DNA from 4 places in the Agromyces sp. Y558 genome. Region 1 is predicted to be linked to each of the others. Evidence: predicted binding sites of a transcription regulator. Region 1 holds the regulator's gene; each other region holds the start of a gene.

Region 1 (5,433 bases):
CTCGCTTCGTGGACGGCACGCTCACGGGCGAGGAGTACACCTCGCTCATGCGCGAGGAGATCGAACGCGTCGTGCGGTTGCAGGAAGACCTCGGACTCGACGTACTCGTGCACGGCGAACCCGAGCGCAACGACATGGTGCAGTACTTCGCCGAACTCCTCGACGGGTTCGCGGTCACCAAGCACGGCTGGGTGCAGTCGTACGGCTCGCGCTGCACGCGTCCTTCGATCCTCTGGGGCGATGTCTCGCGGCCAGCGCCGATGACGGTCGAATGGTCCGCGTTCGCCCAGGCGCTGACCGAGCAGCCCATGAAGGGCATGTTGACTGGCCCTGTCACGATCCTCGCCTGGTCGTTCGTGCGTGATGACCAGCCGCTCGGCGCCACGGCGCGACAGGTTGCACTCGCCCTGCGCGACGAGATCTCCGATCTCGAGGCGGCTGGCATCCGGGTCATCCAGGTCGACGAACCCGCGCTCCGAGAGCTGCTGCCGCTGAAGCGCGCCGACCAGCCCGCCTACCTCGACTGGTCGGTCGGTGCCTTCCGCCTCGCGACCGGCGGTGCGGACTCCGCGACGCAAGTGCATACGCACCTCTGCTATTCGGAATTCGGCGTCGTGATCGATGCGATCAAGAACCTCGACGCCGACGTCACCTCGATCGAAGCGGCCCGCAGCCGCATGGAGGTCGTCGACGACATCGAGACGAGCGGATTCGATCACGGCATCGGCCCGGGCGTCTACGACATCCACTCGCCGCGCGTGCCGAGCGTCGACGAGGTGCAGGCGCTCCTCGAGCGCGCAGCCGCCGCGATTCCCGCCACCCGGCTCTGGGTCAACCCCGACTGCGGCCTGAAGACGCGCGGCTACGACGAGACCGTCGAGTCGCTGCGGCACATCGTCGAGGCGACCCGTGCGGTGCGGGCCGGTCGCGCCGCTTCGGTACTCGCCGGGTAGCACGGGCGAGCGGATGCCGCGGCTCGCGGCATCCGTTCGGCATCCGTTCGGTCAGCGTGCGGATGGGGCTCGGCCAGCGTACGGCCGACGCTCGGCTAGTGCCGAGGCGACGCACAGCCGCAGCGCGTAGCTTGGTCTCATGCAACTCGCGGTCCACGAATCCGGCGGGGGTTCGCGAACGGCGGTCCTCATCCACGGCATCATGTCCGATTCCCGTGCGTGGCACCGAGTGACTGCCGAACTCGAGGCGCAGGGATTCCGGGTGCTCGCGGTCGACCTGACGGGTCATGGACGCAGCCCGCGTGCTGTGCACTACTCGCCCGCCGCGTGGGCGAGCGACGTCGTCGAGACGCTCACGCCGATGCTCGACGGCCCGCCCGATCTCGTCATGGGTCACTCGCTCGGCGGACTGGTGGCGAGCCTGGTCGCCGATCGGCTTGCGCCTCGCGCGGCGATCTACATCGACCCGGCCTTCTCCTTCCCGAAGGGCGTGAAGGGGTGGGCGTTCAAGGCATTCTTCGCGATAGCACCGAGGCCGCGCCGGTCGGCCCTGGTGCGCATGAATCCGAAGTGGAGTGCGGTCGACGTCGAGATCGAGCTCGCGACGCTTCGAGACTGGGACAAGCGCACCATCCTCGGTTTCACCGATACGCGACCGCTGGTGCCGCCCGTGCGCCTCGTCGCCCCCACTCTGGTGCTCCTGGCGGAGAAGAGCCTGCTGATCACGGCGAAGATCGCCCGGCAGCTGCGCGGACAGGGCATGACCGTCGCGACCCTGCGCGGCACGGGCCACACGGTGTTCCGTGACGATCACGCGGGGTTCATGGATGCAGTGTTCGACTGGTTCAACGCGTTGACGCCTGCCGCGGTCGGGAGCGCTCTCGCCGCGGCTCGACCCGCGGTTCAGGCTGCAGCATAGAGCCGGGCCTCCCCGCCGCTCCGGAACGGACTGGCGGGGTTGCCCAGTCAGACTGCTCGGAGCACCGCGACGATCTTGCCGAGCACTTCGGCATGGTCGCCGACGATGGGCTCGAACGCGCTGTTCCGCGGCAGCAGCCAGGTGTGACCGTCGCGCTGGCGGAACACCTTCACGGTCGCCTCACCGTCGAGCATCGCCGCGACGATCTCACCATTCTCTGCTGTGCGCTGCGATCGCACCACGACCCAGTCGCCGTCGCAGATCGCGGCGTCGATCATGGAGTCGCCCACGACCTTCAGCATGAACAGCTCGCCTTTGCCGACCAGTTGGCGGGGGAGGGGGAACACCTCGTCGATCTGCTGTTCGGCCGTGATCGGCACGCCCGCGGCGATACGGCCGACCAGCGGCACCATGGCCGCGTCACCGACCGGGGTCGGGTCGGAGGAGGTCACAGCGCGCTCGGTGACACCGGGCAATTGAATGAGCACTTCGAGCGCACGAGGGCGGTTGGGGTCGCGCCGAAGGTACCCGGCGAGCTCGAGCTGGTTCAACTGGTGCGTGACGCTCGAGAGCGAGGAGAGGCCGACGGCGTCACCGATCTCGCGCATGCTCGGCGGGTAGCCGCGACTGGAGACCGAGCGCTGGATCATCTCGAGGATCGAGATCTGCTTGGCGCTCAAGCTCTTTCGGCGGCGTGGCCTGCCGGCCGCCTGCACGTCGTCGATGTCGGTGCTCAACGTCTTCGCCCCTCGTAGCGGCCGCTTCGCGACCGGATGTCGGTGATGTCCGGTCGACTCCCTTCCAGACATTCGAAACTGTATCCGCCTCTCGCGCGCGCGGCAAACATTTGTTCGAGTGTGTCGCGGAATCCGTCCGTCGGAATTCCCCGCGTCCGCCCTTGCGTTGTTCGTCATTCGAATGTATGTTCGGAACAGAGTTTCGCATCCGGCCCTCCCGGCCGAGGGTCGGATGCGACTCCTACAGGAGGTGTGACATGAGTGCAGCGATCGCAACGACCGGCTTCCAGCCCCCGAGGGCCCTTCCGCGAGAGGAGGCGGCGTCGGTGACTCCCGCGCGCACGACGCTCCGGCTGACGCGACGGGGTCGCATCGTGTTCACGTCGCTCGCCGCACTTCCGCTCGTGGTGTGGGCATTCGTGGCGGTGATCGGCGCGGGCGGCGCCGCGGCCGACGTCGAATCCAGGGGCGTCTCGTTCGAGGCTGCGTCGTTCGAGTACACGACGGTCGGGCAAGGCGATTCGCTCTGGGAGATCGCCGAGTCGATCGACCCCGGGGCCGATGTGCGAGAGATCATTGCTGAGATCATGCGACTCAACGGGCTCGATGACGCGGTGGTCGAACCCGGTCAGCGCCTCGCACTTCCCGCCGTCCCGTGACACGCGAATAGGCGAAGCTTCGGGCTTCCGTCGGTCGATGACGGCTTGGCCGAATGGCCTCGGTGCGCATCGTTAGCATTGAAGGGTGACGAGTCTTGAAGACCTCCCCATCCGCGATGACCTTCGTGGTCGCACCCCGTACGGGGCTCCGCAGCAGTCCGTTCCGGTCGCGCTGAACGTCAACGAGAACACGCATCCGATTCCCGAAGACGTCGCACACGATGTGGTCGCTCGCGTCGCCGCCGCCATTCTCACCCTCAATCGCTATCCCGATCGAGAGTTCACCGAGTTGCGCCATGCACTCGCCGGCTATCTGGGCCACGGCCTCGAGCCGGCGCAGATGTGGGCCGCGAATGGTTCGAACGAAGTGCTCCAGCACATTCTTCAGGCATACGGCGGGTCGGGCCGCACCGTGCTGGGCTTCGCCCCGACCTATTCGATGTACGGCCTGCTGGCCTCCGGCACCGGCACCGAGTGGGTCACCGCCGGTCGCGATGACGAGTTCGAACTCAGCCCCGAAACGGCCGTAGCGGCGCTGCGAGAGCACGATCCCGACATCGTGCTGCTCTGCGCGCCGAACAACCCGACGGGTACGCCGCTCTCACTCGAGACGATCGAGGCGGTCGTCGACGCGGCGCGCGGCATCGTGGTCGTCGATGAGGCCTACTTCGAGTTCGCCGACCCCGGAACTCCGAGTGCGCTCACGCTCCTGCCGGGGCGGTCCCGGCTGCTCGTGTCGCGCACGATGAGCAAGGCGTTCGCATTCGCCGGTGCCCGCGTCGGCTACCTCGCCGGTGATCCGGCCGCCATCGACGCCCTCCGGCTCGTGCGACTGCCGTACCACCTCTCCGCGCTCACCCAGGCGGCCGCCCTCGGCGCCCTGGCGCACGCGGCCGAGATGCTCGCGATGGTCGAAGAGATTCGCAGCCAGCGCGAGCGCATCTCGATCGAGCTCCTTCGACTCGGATTCCACCCGTATCGCAGCGGCTCGAACTTCGTGCTCTTCGGCGGGGTCGAAGACCCGCATGCGGTCTTCGAACAACTGCTCGCGCGCGGCATCCTGATCCGCGAGATCGGTATCCCCGGTCACCTGCGCGTCACGGCCGGCACTGAGGCCGAGACCACCGCCTTCCTCGAGGCGATCGCCGTTTCGGCCCCGAATAGGATCGACTCATGACCGCAACGAGATCGCCGCGCACCGCCCGGGTCCAGCGCGAGACGAGTGAATCGAGCATCGACCTCTCGATCGATCTCGACGGCACCGGCACGAGCGATATCGAGACGAGCGTGCCGTTCTACGACCACCTGCTCACGGCGTTCGCGAAGCACTCGCTCACAGACCTCACTGTGCGGGCACGCGGCGATATCGAGATCGACGTGCACCACACGGTCGAAGACGTCGGCATCGTGCTCGGGCAGGCGATCAGGCAGGCGCTCGGCGACAAGCGCGGCATCTCGCGGTACGGCGACGCCCTCGTGCCGCTCGATGAGGCGCTCGCACAGGCCGTCGTCGACATCTCGGGGCGCCCGTTCCTCGTGCACACCGGAGAGCCGACCGGGTTCGAGTACCACCTCATCGGCGGGCACTTCACCGGGTCGATGGTGCGGCACGTCTTCGAGGCCATCGCGTTCAACGCGGGCCTGACCGTGCACGTCAACGTGCTCGGCGGCCGCGACCCGCATCACATCGCCGAGGCCGAGTTCAAGGCGTTCGCGCGTGCATTCCGCCAAGCGAAGGCGTTCGACCCGCTCGTGTCCGGCGTTCCGTCGACGAAAGGCGCTCTGTGAGCCGCACTCGGCGCGTCGTCCTGCTCGACTACGGCTCGGGCAACGTGCACTCCGCTGCGAAGGCGCTCGAGCGCGCCGGTGCAGAGGTGACCGTCACCGCCGACCGCGCCGCGGCGCTCGAAGCCGACGGACTCGTGGTGCCGGGCGTCGGGGCGTTCAAAGCCGTGGTCGACCAACTTCACGCCGTTCGGGGTGAAGAGATCATCGATCGCCGTCTCGCGGGCGGTCGCCCGGTGCTGGGCATCTGCGTCGGCATGCAGGTGATGTTCGAGCGGGGCGTCGAACGCGGAGTCGACTCCGAGGGGCTCGGCGAGTGGCCGGGCAGCGTCACCGAACTGCCAGCCCCGGTGCTGCCGCACATGGGCTGGAACACGGTC
Region 2 (5,433 bases), on a different contig from region 1:
TGCGGCCATCCAATAGCGTTCGGTGTCGACGAGGGTGCCGTCCATGTCCCAGAGGACTGCGGCGGGGAGGCGAGTGGTCACAACCGTCAAGTCTACGGGCACGGCCTATTGTGGAGGTGTACCCGGGATCCGGGGCGGAAAGCGGGGCACCAGGAGTGAATCAGCCGACCGGTTTCGAGGGCGGAAGGCTGCTCGTCGTCGCATTCGAAGGATGGAACGACGCCGGAGAGGCGGCGACCGGAGCTGCGAAGCTCCTCGTCGAGCGACTCGACCTCGTCGAGATCGCCGCCGTCGACCCCGAGCTCTACTTCGACTACCAGTTCACGCGCCCGACCATCGTCGTCGGTGATGACGGCGTGCGTCGTCTCGAGTGGCCTGGGGCGGCGATCATGGGCCCGGGCGATCTTCCCGTCGCTGACGATGCGGATGACGACGACCGCGTCACGGGGCCGGGAGCCGACACCCTGCACGTGCTCATCGGTGCGGAACCGGCTCGCAGCTGGAAGGGCTTCGCCGCCGAACTCATCGATGCCGCGCTCGCCGCCGATATCGAGGGCATCGTGCTGCTCGGTGCGATGCTCGCCGACGCGCCGCACACCCGGCCCCTGTCGATCTTCGCCTCGAGTGAGAACCCCGAAGTGCGGTCTGCACTCGGCGTCGAGCGTTCGAACTACGAGGGCCCGGTCGGCATCCTCAGTGTCATCGCTGATCAGGCCGAGCATGCGGGCATTCCCACGGTGTCGCTCTGGGCGTCGGTGCCGCACTACGTGCACAACGCGCCGTCGCCGAAGGCGGTGCTCGCCCTGCTCGGCAAGTTGGAGGAGCTCACGGGACTCTCCATCCCCCGCGGCAGCCTCGAGATCGATGCCGCAGCGTGGGAGGCCGGGGTCGACGCGCTCGCCGCCGACGACGACGAGATGGCCGGCTACATCACCCAGCTCGAGCAGGCGCGCGACGCCGTCGATGCCCCCGAGGCGAGCGGCGAGGCGATCGCCCAGGAGTTCGAGCGGTACCTTCGCCGTCGTGGCGACGGCCCCGAGGGGCGCGCCGACGGTCGTGGCGACGGCCCCCGCTGACGGCCATGTCGAGGTTCGCTCCCTGAGCCCGTCGAAGGGCGCTTGCAGCCCTCCGTGGTCCGCTTCGACGAGCTCAGCGAACCATTACGCGGTGAGTGCGCCCGTGCCGAGCAGCACGAAGAGCGTGATGCCGAGCAGCACCCGGTAGATCACGAACGGCAGGAAGCTGCGCTTCGAGATGTAGCTCATGAAGAACGCGATCACGAGGATTCCGACGACGAACGCGACGAGCGTCGCCGCCGCGGTCTCGATGGGCCCGTACACCGTGGGCTCGCCCAGGCTCTTCACCAGCTGGAAGACGCCGCTGCCGAACACCGCGGGGATCGCGAGGAGGAACGCATAGCGTGCGGCGGCCGCGCGCTCGTAGCCGAGGAAGAGCCCCATGGTGATGGTGCCGCCGGAGCGTGAGACCCCGGGGATGAGTGCCAGCGCCTGCGCGAGACCGAAGTAGATGCCGTGCGGCACGGTCAGATCGTCGAGCCCCCGCCGTTTCGCGCCCGCCCAGTCGGCGAGGCCGAGGATGAGCCCGAAGACGACGAGCATCGTGGCGACGATCCAGAGCGAGCGCAGGCTCGTCTCGATCTCGTCTTGGAAGAGGATGCCGAGCACGACGATCGGCACCGAGCCGACGATGATGAGCCAGCCCATGCGCGCATCCGGATCATTGCGCGGGACCCTTCCCGTGAACGAACCGAACCAGTGCGAGACGATTCGCACGATGTCACGCCAGAAGAAGACCACGACCGCGGTCTCGGTGCCGAGCTGCGTGATGGCGGTGAACGCCGCACCCGGGTCTTGGGCCCCTGGCAGGAATTCCCCCAGGATGCGCAGGTGCGCGCTCGAGGAGATCGGGAGGAACTCGGTGAGCCCCTGCACGAGGCCGAGGATGAGCGCTTCGATCACGTGGTGCATCCGCCTTCCGCCTCCGCGGAAGTCGGAGGACTGCGCTGGTCAGGGGCGTGCTGATCAGGGACTGGTTCGGTCAGTAGTCGAGGAGGAGGTCTCGCAGGACCTGCCTCCCGAAGACTAATGCGTCGAGCGGCACCCGCTCGTCAACCCCGTGGAACATCGCCGGGAAGTCCAAGCCTTCTGGCAGCTTCAGCGGCGCGAAGCCGTATCCGGCGATTCCCAGCCGACTGAGCGCCTTGTTGTCGGTGCCGCCCGAGAGCAGGTACGGGAAGACCGGCACGCCGGGGTCATGCACACCGAGGGAGCGCTTCACGGCATCGACCAGAGCGCCGGATGTCGCGGCCTCGAGCCCGACGTCGCGGTGCACGATCTCGATGTCGACCTCGTTGCCGATGAGCGCCTGCACTTCGGCCAGCACCGCGTCTTCTTCGCCCGGCAGCGTGCGGATGTCGATGAGCGCCTCGGCGCGGTCGGGGATGACGTTGTGCTTGTATCCCGCGGTCAGGAGCGTGGGATTGCTCGTGGTGCGCAGGGTCGCGGTGATGAACCCCGACGCAGAACCCGTGGCGAGGGCGAGTTCGTCGGGTGACACCTGCTCGGGGTCGACACCCAGCACTCCCGCGATCTCGGCGAGCAGCTCGCGAGTGGTGTCGGTGAGCCGGATCGGCCATTCGGTACGGCCGAGGGTCGCCACCGCCTCGGCGAGCTTCGTGACGGCGTTGTCGCGGATGAGCCTCGAGCCGTGAGCGGCGGTCCCGCGCGCGACGAGTCGGATCCAGAGCAGCGACTTCTCCCCGGTCTGCAGGAGATACGCACGCTGCCCGCCGACGGTGATCGAATACCCGCCGACCTCGCTGATCGCCTCGGTGGCTCCCGCGAAGAGTTCCGGATGGTGGTCGACGAGCCATCGGGAGCCGAGGCCGCCGCCCGACTCCTCGTCGGCGAAGAACGCCACGACGAGGTCGCGTGCCGGCTGAGAGCCCGAGCCGATGATGTCGCCGAGGGCGGTCAACATCATCGCGTCCATGTCTTTCATGTCGACCGCACCGCGACCCCAGAGCATGCCGTCGCGCACCTCACCGGCGAACGGGTCGACGCTCCAATTGCGGGCATCTGCCGGCACGACATCGAGGTGTCCGTGCACGACGAGGGCCGGCTTCGCGGAGTCCCGCCCAGGAACACGTACGACGACGCTCGTGCGTCTCGGCTCGGACTCGAAGAGCTGCGGTGCGAGCCCGAGCGCGGCCAGCCGAGCCTCGACGTACTCGGCAGCCTCGCGCTCGCCGTTCGCCTTGCCCTCGCCGTAGTTGGAGGTGTCGAAGCGGATCAGCTCCTGTGCGACGATCGCCGTCTCATCGAGTTCTGGAACGAGGTCGGAATCGGTGGATGACAGGGCCATGCCATCACGCTAGCCGGGGCATCCTGCAATGGCCAACGTGTCGGAAGCGCCCCGGAAATCGTGCTAATGTCTTCTCTCGGGCCACCGAGGAATCGGAAGGGCCTGACACGAGCGCGGGTGGCGGAAATGGCAGACGCGCTAGCTTGAGGTGCTAGTGCCCTAACGGGCGTGGGGGTTCAAGTCCCCCCTCGCGCACGCTTGTGTCGAGAAGGCCGGATCATTGCGATCCGGCCTTCTTGCGTTTCCGGACGTTGCGTTTCCGGACGTTGCGCTGTGATCCGCGCATCTCCCCCGCACATCGTGTTCTCGTGTGCCGAGAGACGCCTCATCGCACGACATCCGACGACCGCGCCTCACTCATCCGATGTCTGTCGCGACAAATCGGATGTTCCGGACAGTCGGCACTGCCGACTTGCTCTATTCGAACATGTGTTCGAAACTGTGTGAATGACCATGACCGCTCCCCTCGCCCCGGCCGAAGTGCCCTCGCGCGTCGAGGAGCTGCAGGCCCGCATCCGCGGGATGCAGGCCACGCGGCTCGACTCCAAGACGGTGCCGACACATCCGGCCCTCGAACAGGTGCTGCCGGGCGGCAGCCTTCGCGAGGGCACGGTCGTCACCGTCGAAGGCTCGACGACCCTGCTCATGGCCCTCCTCGCCGGCCCGTCGGCGAGCGGGCGCTGGGTCGCCGTCGCAGGCATGCCGGAGTTCGGCATCGAGGCGGCCGCACGGTTCGGCATCGACCTCGAGCGGCTCGTGCTCGTGCCCGACCCCGGACGGCAGTGGCTCACCGTGATCGCCGCGCTCGCCGATGTGATCCCCGTGGTCGCCGTGCGACCGGCCGGTCGGGTCACCCCAGCCGAGACGTCACGACTGACGGCGCGGCTCAGGCAGCGCGGCACCGTGCTGCTCGTCGCGGGCGAATGGCCGGGCAGCGATGCGAGCCTCGGCGTCGAGGCGAGCGAGTGGCACGGTCTCGAGCTGGGTCACGGGCATCTCAGCGATCGCGACGTCGTCGTCGCTGCGGGCGGGCGTGGGGAGTTCGGGCGGCGTCCTCGCTCCCGTCTCCGGCTGCCGGGTCGTTCGCTCGAGTTCCGGGCCGCCTCGGAAGCGACTCCCGATCCGGTGCGTCTCGACGAATATGTGCGGCGGGCCGTCTGATGGTCATCGACCCCGGCCGCACGATCGTGCTCTGGTGTGCCGACTGGCCCGTGTTCGCGGCCTGTCGCGAACACGGGATCGACCCGGCCTCCCCCATCGCCCTCACCGAGGGAGGGCAGGTCTTCGCCTGCTCGGCGGCCGCCCGCAGCGACGGTGTCGTTCGCGGATTGAAGATTCGCGAGGCCCAGTACCGCTCCCCCGCGCTCACGCTGCTCGACTACGACGCCTCGCTCGACGTGCGGGTCTTCGAACCGGTCGTGCGACGTGTCGAAGAGACGGTGCCGGGTGTGCAGCTCATCCGCCCGGGCACGCTCGCAATGAGGGCCCGCGGCGCGGCCCGCTACTACGGCGGTGAGGAAGCCGCGGCGCAGGCGCTCCTCGACACCGTCGCAGCGCTCGGGGTGCCCGGCGCCCGGGTCGGTGTCGCCGACGGCCCCTTCGCGGCCGAGCAGGCTGCGCGGGCGACCGGCGAATCCCCCGTGGGCATCGTCGCGCCCGGGACATCCGCTGCGTTCATTTCTCCGCTGCCCGTGAGCCTCGTCGTCGATGCCCGCACGTCGGCCCTGCTCAACCGGCTCGGCGTTCGCACCCTCGGCGAGTTCGCAGCGCTGCCCGAGGCCGATGTGCGGCGTCGCTTCGGCGCGGCGGGCGCGTTCGCACACGACCGGGCGTCGGGGCGCGAGCAGGCCAGGGTGCTCGCACGCACACCGCCGCCCGAGTTCGAGGTGGCGCAGGAGTTCGAGCCGCCGCTCGATCGCATCGACCAGCTCGCCTTCGCCTTTCGAGTGCGTGCCTCCGAGTTCATCGAACGAATGCGGGCGAAGCGACTCGTGTGCACCGGCATCCGCGTCGAGATCGACGACGAAGGCGGCGGGCACTCGAGCCGAA
Region 3 (5,433 bases), on a different contig from region 1:
ACACTCGGTCGCACTCGGTCGCATGCAGCCGCGAAGGGCGAGTCATCGCCGAGCCCGCCGTACAGCAGAAGATCGCGTGCGGCGTCGGCGCGTGCGTTGTCGCGGGTCGATGAGGAGAAAATCGCCGTGACATCATCGGTGCGCCCGGTGTTGCCATCATGATCGGATCGAGCCGCGTGACGGTGGTAGCGTGCGGAAGCGACCTCGCGAGCGACGTGATCGAGGCGATCTCTGATGAGCAGGGCGTCTGCCGCCGGCAGGTAGGCGTGCAGCCAGGCCATGCCGTCGGGAGCCGGCTCGATCTCGACGCGACGCTTCGCCCGGGCAGCACGATGGCGTTCGGCGAGAGTCTGCGCTTGCAGTTCTTCGCGCAATGAACGTGCTCGGCGACGAACGCTCGGCGGCGTGTGGTCGGCCGCGTAGACCGCGAGTGTTTCATCGAGGTCGGCCCGGACGCGGGGTTCGTCATCGAGCTCGGCGGCGGCCTCGACGATCACGCGCGCATGCTGCAGGCTGATCGCTCCGGACCGCAGCGCCGCGAGTGTTGCGGGAAGCTGAGTCGACAGTGCCCAGGCGTCATCGATCTGATGTTGCATCGTGCGCTCGGGCACATGCAGTGCTGTCGCGAGCTCGGCGGTGACGTTGCGATGCGCCATCTCTCGTCGTCGTTCGGGGGACAGCGTCGGGGCGACGAACGCCTGCTCGGCGCGAAGCGCAAATGACACCGTCAAGAAGATCAGATCGACCCGCATCGCCGCGTTCATCGCTTCGATGCGCTGCGCCTGCACGGAGGCTTCGACGAGTTCGGCGAGGCCGTCTTGCGCGATCGCATACGGCGACCGCTCTTGAGTATCGAAGTGGCCGGAATCGTGCCCGGAATCATGCCGTGCATTGCGCCCGGAATCACGCCCAGAATTACCGTTTGATCTGGTAATCACGGGTGGCGGCTGCATGACTCGATTCTACCAGAATTCGAACGTATGTTCGATGGTTGTGGAGAACTTCTCCGACCCGTGGCACGAGCATCGAACGGATGCCGCGGGCGCGATCATGCCCGCGACATCCGCTCTGCGCGCCACCTCTGCGCGCCACCTCTTCGCGCCCCCTCTACTCGCACGCGAGCCGCGCCGGTGCGAGCCTCGCTGGCACGAGCCGAGCCGAGCCGAGCCGAGCCGCGCCGCGCCGGTGCGAGCCGAGCCGAGCCGCGCCGGTGCGAGCCGAGCCGAGCCGAGCCGAGCCGCGCCGGTCCGAGCCGAGCCGAGCCGGCGCGAGCCGCGCCGGTACGAGCCGCCTGCGCGAGCCCGTCGCGCTCAGTCGAATCCGAGACTGAGTTTGCGCAGCAGCCGGGCCAGCCGTTTCTGTTCGGCCGCAGGCAGGCTGCCGAGCAGCTCGGCCTCGGCGTCGACGAGCCTCGTGATCGCGGCATCGACGCGAGTGAGCCCGGCCGACGTCATCTCGACGAGGATGCCGCGCCCGTCGTTCGGGTCGGTCTGGCGCGTCACGAGTCCGCGCTCGACGAGCCGGTCGATGCGATTGGTCATGGTGCCGCTCGAGACGAGCGTCTGCAACAGCAGCGCCTTGGGGGAGAGTCGGTAGGGCGATCCGGCCCTCCGGAGCGCCGAGAGCACGTCGAACTCCGACGACTCGAGTTCGGACCGGGTGAACGCCTGCCGTCTGGCGCGGTCGAGGTGCTTCGAGAGTCGCGCGACACGCGAGAGCACCTGCAGCGGCGAGAAATCGAGGTCGGGGCGCTCGCGTTCCCAGTCGTCCACGATTCGGTCGACCTCGTCAGCATCGGTCATCCAGCCATTATCGCGCCGCTCGCGTCGCGGAGTCGTTCACTTCGCATGCGCGAGTGCTTCGCCCGTCTCGAGCAGCGATCTCACCGCGTCCTCTCCGCCCGGGCGGAGTGACGTGCGCACGTTCTGCGAGACGTGATCGGCACGGCGTTCAGGGAGCGCATCTCACGACATGGCAACGATCGGAACGCGTCGGAGCGGCCGAGGAACATGGCAGACTGGATGTCGCGCACGGGCGTCGGCCCGAGTGATCCGCCATAGTGTAACGGCAGCACGGCAGCCTTTGGAGCTGTCCGGTCCAGGTTCGAATCCTGGTGGCGGAGCCGGAACGGCCGCCATGCACCCCACAGACTGCACCGATAGGAATAGGCGCGAATGACCGACCAGAACCTCGCCATCATCGTTCTCGCCGCCGGCCAGGGCACGCGCATGAAGTCGGCGGTGCCGAAGCTCCTGCACCCGCTCGCCGGTGCGCCGATCGTCGCGCACGTGCTCGCCACGGCTCGCGCGCTCGACGCCGAGCACATCATCGCGGTCGTCCGCCACGAGCGCGATCTCGTCGCCGCAGCGGTCGAGATCGAACTGCCCGGCACGATCATCGTCGACCAAGACGAGGTGCCCGGCACCGGCCGTGCCGTCGAGCAGGCGCTCGCCGCGCTGCCCGCCGACTTCGACGGCGAGGTGCTCGTGCTGAACGGCGATGTGCCCCTCTTGAACGCCGACACGCTGGCCGCCTTCCTCGAGCAGCATCGCGCGGATGCCGCGGCGGCATCCGTGCTCTCCGCCGTGTACGACGACCCGAGCGGGTACGGTCGCGTCGTGCGCAACGACGCCGGCCTCTTCGACCGCATCGTCGAGCAGAAGGACGCGAGTGACGACGAGCGCGCCATCGCCGAGATCAACGCGGGCATCTACGCGTTCGGCGCGGCCGCGCTCCGCGACCAGCTCGCGAACCTCACGACCGACAACGTGCAGGGCGAGAAGTACCTCACCGACGTGATCGGCCTGCTCCGTGCAGCCGGCTCCGAGGTCGAGGCAGTGCCCGTCTCCGAACCGTGGCTCGTCGCCGGCATCAATGACCGGGCCCAGCTCTCCGAGACCGCTGCTCGCCTGAACGCGCTCATCGTGCGCGGCTGGCAGCTGAACGGCGTCACGATCGAAGACCCGGCGACCACCTGGATCGACCTCGCGGTGCGCATCGAACCGGATGTCACGATCCGCCCCGGCACGCAGCTGAAGGGTGCGACGGCGATCGCGACCGGCGCGATCGTCGGCCCCGACACGACGCTCGTCGACTGCGAGATCGGTGAGAATTCCGAGGTGAAGCGCACCGACGCCACCCTCGCCGTCGTCGGCCCCGGGGCATCCGTCGGGCCCTTCTCCTACCTTCGTCCAGGCACGGTGCTCGGTGCCGACGGCAAGATCGGCGCCTTCGTCGAGACGAAGAACGCGAACATCGGCGAGGGCAGCAAGGTGCCGCACCTCTCGTACATCGGCGACACGACGGTCGGCGAGCAGTCGAACATCGGGGCCGGCTCGATCACCGCGAACTACGACGGAGTGAACAAGCACCGCACCGAGATCGGCTCGCACGTGCGAACCGGGTCGCACGGGGTGTTCGTCGCGCCCGTTAGGATTGCTGACGGGGCCTACACGGGCGCCGGTACCGTCGTCCGCAAAGACGTTCCGGCAGGCGCGCTCGCCGTGAATGTGGCCCCGCAACGCAACATCGAGGGATGGGTCCAGACGCATCGAGCCGGCACCGCGGCTGCTGAGGCAGCCGAGGCGGCCGCAGAGGCATCCGGCCCCACCGCCGACTGACGCACCGGCAGACCGCGGGTGGAGAGGACAGAAATGTCGGGAATCGAGACCACCGGATCCAAACGCCTCGTGTTGGTGTCGGGTCGTGCGCACCCCTCGCTCGCGATCGAGATCGCCGACGAGCTCGGCGCAGACCTCGTGCCGACCGACGCGCGCACGTTCGCGAACGGTGAGATCTACGCACGCTACGACGAGAGCGTGCGCGGTTCCGACGCGTTCGTCATCCAGTCGCACACCTCCCCGATCAACGAGTGGCTCATGGAGCAGCTCATCATGATCGACGCGCTCAAGCGGGCGTCGGCCAAGCGCATCACCGTCGTCGCGCCGTTCTATCCGTATGCCAGGCAAGACAAGAAGGGCCGCGGCCGCGAGCCGATCTCGGCCCGTCTCGTCGCCGACCTCTTCAAGGCCGCCGGCGCAGACCGAATCATGTCGATCGACCTCCACGCCGCGCAGATCCAGGGCTTCTTCGACGGCCCCGTCGACCACCTCTTCGCGATGCCGGTGCTGCTCGAGCATTTCAGGGAGAAGCTCGACCCGTCGACGCTCACGGTCGTCTCGCCCGACATCGGCCGGGTGCGCGTCGCCGACATCTGGAGCGACAAGCTCGGCGCGCCGCTCGCCATCATCCACAAGCGCCGCGACCCCCTCGTGCCCAACCAGATCTCGGTGCACGAGATCGTCGGCGAGGTCGACGGCCGCATCTGCCTGCTCGTCGACGATCTCATCGACACGGGGCGCACGATCGTGAAGGCCGCCGAGGCATTGAAGGCCGCCGGCGCGATCGGTGTCGTCGTCGCGGCGACCCACGCGGTGTTCTCGAACCCGGCCACTGAGATCCTGCAGTCCGACTTCATCGACAGTGTGGTGGTCACCGACACGCTGCCGATTCCCGAAGAGAAGCGCTGGGACCGCTTGACCGTGTTGCCGATCGCGCCCCTCCTCGCCCGGGCCATCCACGCGGTGTTCGAAGACACCTCGGTGACGAGCATGTTCGACGGCGCGGCGTAGGCCGGCCGGCTCATGTCGATCACGACGCCTCGTCCGTGGCTCGCGAGCTACGCCGAGGGTGTCCCGGCTGAGCTCCCGGCCGAGACCGGCTCGCTCTGCGACCTGATCCGTTCATCCGTCGACACCTACGGCGACCATGTCGCCCTCGAGTTCTTCGGGCGCACCACGACGTATGCCGAGCTCGGTGAGCAGATCGAGCGCGCCGCCGAAGGCCTGCGGCTTCTCGGGGTGCAGAAGGGCGACCCGGTCGCGCTCGTGCTGCCGAACTGCCCGCAGCACATCGTCGCGTTCTACGCGGTACTGCGCCTCGGCGCGATCGTCGTCGAGCACAACCCGCTCTACACCCCGCGTGAGCTACGGCACCAGTTCGAAGACCACGGTGCGCGAGTCGTCATCGCCTGGAACAGTGTCGTCGAGACGATTCAGGCGTTCCCGGCGGATGTCGCGGTGCAGGCGATCATCTCGGTCGACGTGACTCGCGCGATGCCGTTCTCGATGCGTGCGATGCTGCGCCTGCCGATCGCGAAGGCGCGCGAGTCGCGCGCGGCGCTGACCACGAGCGTGCGCGGCACGACGCCGTGGGAGAAGATCGTCGGCGCCGACCCGATCGATGCGCACATCATCGGGCCCGGCGTCTCCGACGTCGCCGTGATCCAGTACACGAGCGGCACGACGGGCAGCCCCAGGGGCGCGGCGCTCACGCACGCGAACCTCGGTGCGAACGCCGCGCAGGCGCGCGCCTGGGTGCCCGAGATCGAGCGGGGTACCGCGGTCGTCTACGCGGTGCTGCCGATGTTCCACG
Region 4 (5,433 bases), 1.3 Mb from region 1:
CGATCCACGACCCGCGGCAGTTGCTCGCCCTACTCTTCTACGTCGCGAACGCCCTGCTGGTGAGCTACGTCGTCGACCAGGCTGCGAGACGCACGCGCATCGCCCGGCGCGCAGCCGCCGAGTCGCAGCTGCTCGCCTCCATCGCCGGCAGCGTGCTGCGCGGTGAAGACGCCCTGCAGGCCATGGTCACTCGCACCCGCGAGGCGTTCGGCCTCACCGGAGTGCGCCTGCTCGTCGACGGTGAGACGAGGGTCGCCGATGGCGAGCCGGCCCGCGACGACCGGGTCACGAACGTGCCGGTCGGCACACGCGGCGTGCTCGAACTGCATGGCCAGGACCTCGAGGCATCCGAACGCCGCCTGCTGCAGGTCATCGCCTCGCAGATCGACGCCGCGATCGAGCACGGCGCGCTGTCTACCGCGGCGTCGGCGGCAACGGCGCTCGCCGAGACCGACAGGGTGCGCTCGGCGCTCCTCGCCGCGGTCGGCCACGACCTGCGGCGACCGCTCACCTCGGCGTCGGCCGCGGTGAGCGCCCTGCAGTCGAGGGAGGTCGATCTGCCGGCCGCCGAGCGCGACGAGCTGCTCGCGACCGCGTCCGAGAGCCTCGATGCCCTCGCCGAACTCGTCACGAACCTGCTCGACGTGAGCCGCGTGCAGGCCGGCGCGCTCGCCGTCATGCTCGCCCCGACCGAGGTCGCCGACGTCGTCTTCCCGGCGCTCGATGAGCTCGCACTCGGCCCCGGCGAGGTCGAACTCGATCTCGCCGACGGGCTCGAACCGGTGCTCGCCGACGGCGTGTTGCTGCAGCGGGTCGTCGTGAACCTGCTCGCGAACGCCGTGCGGCACAGTCCGCCCGGCGAGCGTGTGCGCGTCGCGGCGAGCTCGTTCCAGGGCCGCACCGAACTGCGGGTCGTCGACCGCGGACCGGGCATCCCGACCGAACGCCGCGACGAGGTGTTCACGCCGTTCCAACGGCTCGGCGACACCGACAACGACTCTGGCCTCGGCCTCGGCCTCGCCCTGTCGAAGGGGTTCGTCGAGGGAATGGACGGCACACTGGAAGTCGACGACACCCCCGGCGGCGGCCTCACCATGGTCGTCACCCTGCCGTCGGCCCCGACCACCGAGGAGGCGCGATGAGGATCCTCCTCGCCGACGACGACGCCCAGCTGCAACGCGCCCTCCGCATCACGCTCGCCGCGCGCGGCTACGACGTCATCGCCGCACGTGACGGTGCCGAGGCGATCGATCTCGCGGCGAACGCCCACCCTGATCTCATCCTTCTCGATCTCGGCATGCCGAAGGTCGACGGCATCGACGTGATCCGCGCCGTGCGCGCGTGGTCGAAGGTGCCGATTCTCGTGCTCTCGGGCCGCACCGACTCGGCCGAGAAGGTCGACGCGCTCGACGCCGGCGCCGACGACTATGTGACGAAGCCCTTCGCCATGGACGAGCTGCTCGCCCGCATCCGCGCCCGTGCACGGTCGACCACCGGCGAGGCGGATGCCGCGGCGTTCACCATCGGGGCGCTCACCGTCGACCTCGCCGCGAAGACCATCAGGTCGACGGATGCGTCGGGGCGCGCGACATCCGTACGCCTCACGCCGACGGAGTGGCGCCTGCTCGAGCTGTTCCTCATGAACCCGGGCAAACTGCTCACCAGACAGATGCTGCTGAGCGAGGTGTGGGGGCCGTTCCACGCGAACGACGCCGGCTACCTGCGCCTCTACGTCGCCCAACTGCGACGCAAGCTGGAGCCGACACCGTCGGAGCCGCGCTTCTTCTTCACGGAGCCCGGCATGGGCTATCGCTTCGAGCCGGGCGCCGCTGGTTGAGCCTGCCGCAGGCCGCCTGCTGAGCCTGGCGAATCAGCGCCAGGTTTCGGCACGCTCAACCGACAGCCCTCGACATCCACCGGTTCGGCACGCTCAACCGACAGACCTCGACATCCACCGGCTTCGGCACGCTCAATCCATAGCTTTCGACCCGCGCAACCGGCCACCTGCCGCTCGCTCTGACCGCGCGTTCAGGCTGCAGCGACCCGAGGGGCTGGCGAGGCATCGGCCCAGTCAACCGGCAACCGTCGATTGCCGGGGCGTGGTCGCTGCTGCGGGTCGATGTACACCGGAGGCGTGAACCACGTCTGCGCGTCGCGGATGGTGATGATCCAGCCGTCGTCATGGACGCGGTGGTGGTGATGCGAGCACAGCATGATGCCGTTCTCGATGTCGGTGCGGCCTCGATGCCGCTTCCACCACCGGATGTGGTGCGCCTGCGCGTGCGAGGGCGGCCGCTCGCACGCGGGCCAAGCACAGCCGCCGTCACGTTCGACGAGTGCGATCTTCTGCGCCGAGGTAAAGAGGCGGGCGGCACGGCCGAGCTCGAGTGGATCGCTGCGGTTGCCGAGCAACAGGGGGCTGACTCCCGCTGAAAGCGCCAGTTCACGCGCGGTCGCGACCGATACCGGTTGGTCGATGCCGTCAATGGTGGCGTGCCCTCGCCCCGACCCCAACGCCTGAGCTGAGACGCGGGCGACGACCGTGACCTGGCGAAGCGCCGCGGGCGCGTTCTTCGCCCCGAGCGACAGGCGAGCGATGTCGGCCAATGCGTCGGCATTCATCTGGGCGATCGTCCGTTGCTCATCGAAGATCGGGTCGACACCGTCGACACCGTCGACACCGTCGGCATCTGTCGTCTCATCGGCAGCAGTCGCATCGCCGGCAGCCGTCGTATCGTCGGCATTCTTTGCACGGTCGAAATGGTCGCGCTCACCGGGGCCGGCAACGAACCCGCGTTTCGCATCGCGGGCCCGGCGGAGCTCGGCACCGACGAGCGCTTCGATGGCGAGTTTGACTGGCGCGCCGTTGGCCGGATCGAATGCGCCCTGCAGTTGGATCATGCCGGCGCGATCCTCCCAGATGCGAAGCCCACGGTTCGCACGCAACTCGTCTTCTCTCGGCTTCACGCCGTCGGGGTCGAGTCGTGCCTGCAGCTGCTTGATGAGTCGCACGAGACCGTCGACGCCGACGAGCGGGGCCCGCTCCACGAGAAACCGCTCGGCCTCGTCGAGTTCGGCTCGATCGGTACGAAGTGCGACGCCATCGAGGAATCGACGAATCGTCTCTGCGGCATCGACGCACACTTCGCCGGCATTTAGCCCCACGGCCAGATGCGGATGCCGAGCCGGGAGGGTCTCACCCGTGAACGATGCTCGCGATGCGGTGGCCTCACCGACAGCCACGAGCTTCGCGGCGTCGCTGTAGCGGCCGCCGGTGACCGTCGCGATCAGCCGCGCGGGAGATGAGTACCCGTGCCGGCGAGCAACGTCGTCGTCACCGCCACTGCGCGACCGAGCGGCGAGTTCGGCAGCGCACTTGGCCTGCAGCGCTTGTACACGGCGTGCCAGCTCGGCCAGCGATTCGGTCACGCGCACCAGGCCGTCGCCACTCATGACCCGAACATCGACCCCGGATTCGGTCGACTCGCCCAGCAACGCGCCGGCCCAGATGCCATCGGCCTCAGCGCACGCCGACCGCAACTCGGTGAGTGCGGCGGTCGTTGCTGGCATGCCTCATTCTATCGCAGATTCAGACAGGAATGGAAGATGTATTCGATTGAATTCACGCTTGAATCTCATCCTTTCGGATCTATATTCGAATGAAGCGTTTGCTCCGATTTGGAGATACGGAGATCCCGGCGACGCGGGCGATCCCGGCTGCCGGGGAGCGCGGCAATTCGAGCGATCCTGCGATCCTGCGATCCTGCGATCCGAGCGATCCGAGCGATCCGAGCGATCCGAGCGATCCGAGCGATCCTGCGATCCGCCATTCCACGATCCTGCGATCCGCCACTCCGCCACTCCGCCAATCCGCCAATCCGCCAATCCGCCAATCCGCCAATCCGCCAATCCGCCAATCCAGCAATCCGCCATTCCTGCGATCCTGCGATCCTGCGATCCTGCGATCCTGCGATCCTGCGATCCTGCGATCCTGCGATCCTGCGATCCATATTCCATGATCCTGCATTCCGAACGATCCACAGATCGAGCGATCCACAGATCCGCAGATCCAGGCGACCGGGAGGTCAACCGAATCACACGAGCCGCTCAAGCCGCTCGAGCCACGCTGCGGCAGTCGCCCCGTCGAACGGCGGCTCGCGTCGCTGCACCGCCTCCAGCACAGCGTCGGCGTCGGCTCGCACCCGCACCAGCAGTTCGGACGGGTACCCGAATTCCACCGCGTGCTCCGCGAACTCGTCTTCGTCGTCGATGAACGCTGGCTCCCCCGCACGCTCGACGACGTCGAGATCGAGATCGACGTACGACACCGTCCAGACCGTCGAGCCCGAGGCATCCGCTCGCCACTCGGAAATCGTGGCGAGGTCGACGTAGATACCGAGCCCGCGCGGATGGCCCGCGTTGAACCCGGCCGCCCAGCCGGCGCGCGGGAAGAGCGAAACCGATTCCCAGGTCGCGGTGAACGCGTCTCCAGGCCGCGCGAACCGCGTGCCCGCCGGAAAACCGACCCAGTCGCCGTGCGCGTCGGCACCGAGCCAGAGTCCGTCGAACTCCCAGTGCGGCCGGCCGTCCCACTTGGACGCGCGAACGCGAACACGCGCGGGTGCGCCGGGTGCGCCGGGTGCGCCGGGGCGGACGTCAGCTGTACTCACGCGACCACCGTATCCGCGTCCTCACGCGCCGTCGCTCGAGACGGTCGACACCCGCAGGTTTCGACAAGCTCAACCCACAGCGGCCACCCGCCTACGCTGGAACCCGTGGACTGCTCCTACTTCGACGCCGGGCGTTGCACCTCGTGCTCGCTCATGGGGCAGCCCTACGAACGGCAGCTCGCCGACAAGCAGCGGCACGCCGAAGACCTCCTGAAGACGCACGCCGAGTTCGACTGGCTGCCACCTGTCGCGAGTCGCGAGGGCGGCTACCGCAACAAGGCGAAGATGGTGATCGCAGGCACGACGGATGCCCCGACGATCGGCATCCTCGATACCGACGGCCACGGCATCGACCTCGAAGCCTGCGGCATCTGCTCCCCCGGGCATCGCGCCGCGTTCCCCGTGATCTCGGCATTCATCACGCGAGCGAGGCTCACTCCCTACGACGTGCCGACCCGCACGGGCGAGCTGAAGCACCTGATCCTCACCGAGTCGCCCGACGGTGAGCTCATGATCCGCTTCGTCGTGCGCTCGACCGAACCGGTGGGCCGCATCCGCAAGCACCTGCCGTGGCTCCTCGCCGAGCTGCCGAACGCCCGCGTCGTGACGGCGAACGTGCTGCCCGAGCACAAGGCCGTGCTCGAGGGCGACCACGAGATCGTCTTCACCGAGGCCTCCACGCTGCCGATGCGCCTGAACGACGTGACGATGCACCTGCGCCCGCAGAGCTTCTTCCAGACGAACACCGAGATCGCCGAAGCGC

The links. Region 1 encodes LexA, which represses DNA repair genes until DNA is damaged. Its sites were predicted from a motif close to TCGAACANNTGTTCGA; they were not measured.
Region 2: imuA' (DnaE2-dependent mutagenesis accessory factor ImuA') is a predicted target of LexA. The motif match lies at 3,806-3,821, and genes of this name have one in related genera.
Region 3: AC1C2T_RS12020 (HNH endonuclease signature motif containing protein) is a predicted target of LexA. The motif match lies at 973-988, and genes of this name have one in related genera.
Region 4: AC1C2T_RS05740 (DUF222 domain-containing protein) is a predicted target of LexA. The motif match lies at 3,601-3,616, and genes of this name have one in related genera.

What each region holds. Positions count from the first base shown of each region.
Region 1 is NZ_JCAIUH010000001.1:2,482,642-2,488,074, forward strand. It holds gene metE (5-methyltetrahydropteroyltriglutamate--homocysteine S-methyltransferase) at 1-953, shown strand, start outside; gene AC1C2T_RS11580 (alpha/beta fold hydrolase) at 1,093-1,872, shown strand; gene lexA (transcriptional repressor LexA) at 1,920-2,597, opposite strand; gene AC1C2T_RS11590 (LysM peptidoglycan-binding domain-containing protein) at 2,867-3,268, shown strand; gene AC1C2T_RS11595 (histidinol-phosphate transaminase) at 3,354-4,445, shown strand; gene hisB (imidazoleglycerol-phosphate dehydratase HisB) at 4,442-5,056, shown strand; gene hisH (imidazole glycerol phosphate synthase subunit HisH) at 5,053-5,433, shown strand, end outside.
Region 2 is NZ_JCAIUH010000003.1:315,520-320,952, reverse strand. It holds gene AC1C2T_RS16360 (HAD family hydrolase) at 1-81, opposite strand, end outside; gene AC1C2T_RS16355 (PAC2 family protein) at 156-1,076, shown strand; gene AC1C2T_RS16350 (undecaprenyl-diphosphate phosphatase) at 1,161-1,988, opposite strand; gene AC1C2T_RS16345 (M20/M25/M40 family metallo-hydrolase) at 2,059-3,384, opposite strand; tRNA gene AC1C2T_RS16340 (tRNA-Leu) at 3,496-3,579, shown strand; gene imuA' (DnaE2-dependent mutagenesis accessory factor ImuA') at 3,832-4,545, shown strand; gene AC1C2T_RS16330 (DNA polymerase Y family protein) at 4,545-5,433, shown strand, end outside.
Region 3 is NZ_JCAIUH010000002.1:48,480-53,912, forward strand. It holds gene AC1C2T_RS12020 (HNH endonuclease signature motif containing protein) at 1-953, opposite strand, end outside; gene AC1C2T_RS12025 (MarR family winged helix-turn-helix transcriptional regulator) at 1,311-1,802, opposite strand; tRNA gene AC1C2T_RS12030 (tRNA-Gln) at 2,051-2,122, shown strand; gene glmU (bifunctional UDP-N-acetylglucosamine diphosphorylase/glucosamine-1-phosphate N-acetyltransferase GlmU) at 2,175-3,620, shown strand; gene AC1C2T_RS12040 (ribose-phosphate diphosphokinase) at 3,654-4,631, shown strand; gene AC1C2T_RS12045 (long-chain-fatty-acid--CoA ligase) at 4,644-5,433, shown strand, end outside.
Region 4 is NZ_JCAIUH010000001.1:1,220,915-1,226,347, reverse strand. It holds gene AC1C2T_RS05750 (ATP-binding protein) at 1-1,142, shown strand, start outside; gene AC1C2T_RS05745 (response regulator) at 1,139-1,837, shown strand; gene AC1C2T_RS05740 (DUF222 domain-containing protein) at 2,029-3,570, opposite strand; gene AC1C2T_RS05735 (DUF402 domain-containing protein) at 4,095-4,670, opposite strand; gene rlmC (23S rRNA (uracil(747)-C(5))-methyltransferase RlmC) at 4,776-5,433, shown strand, end outside.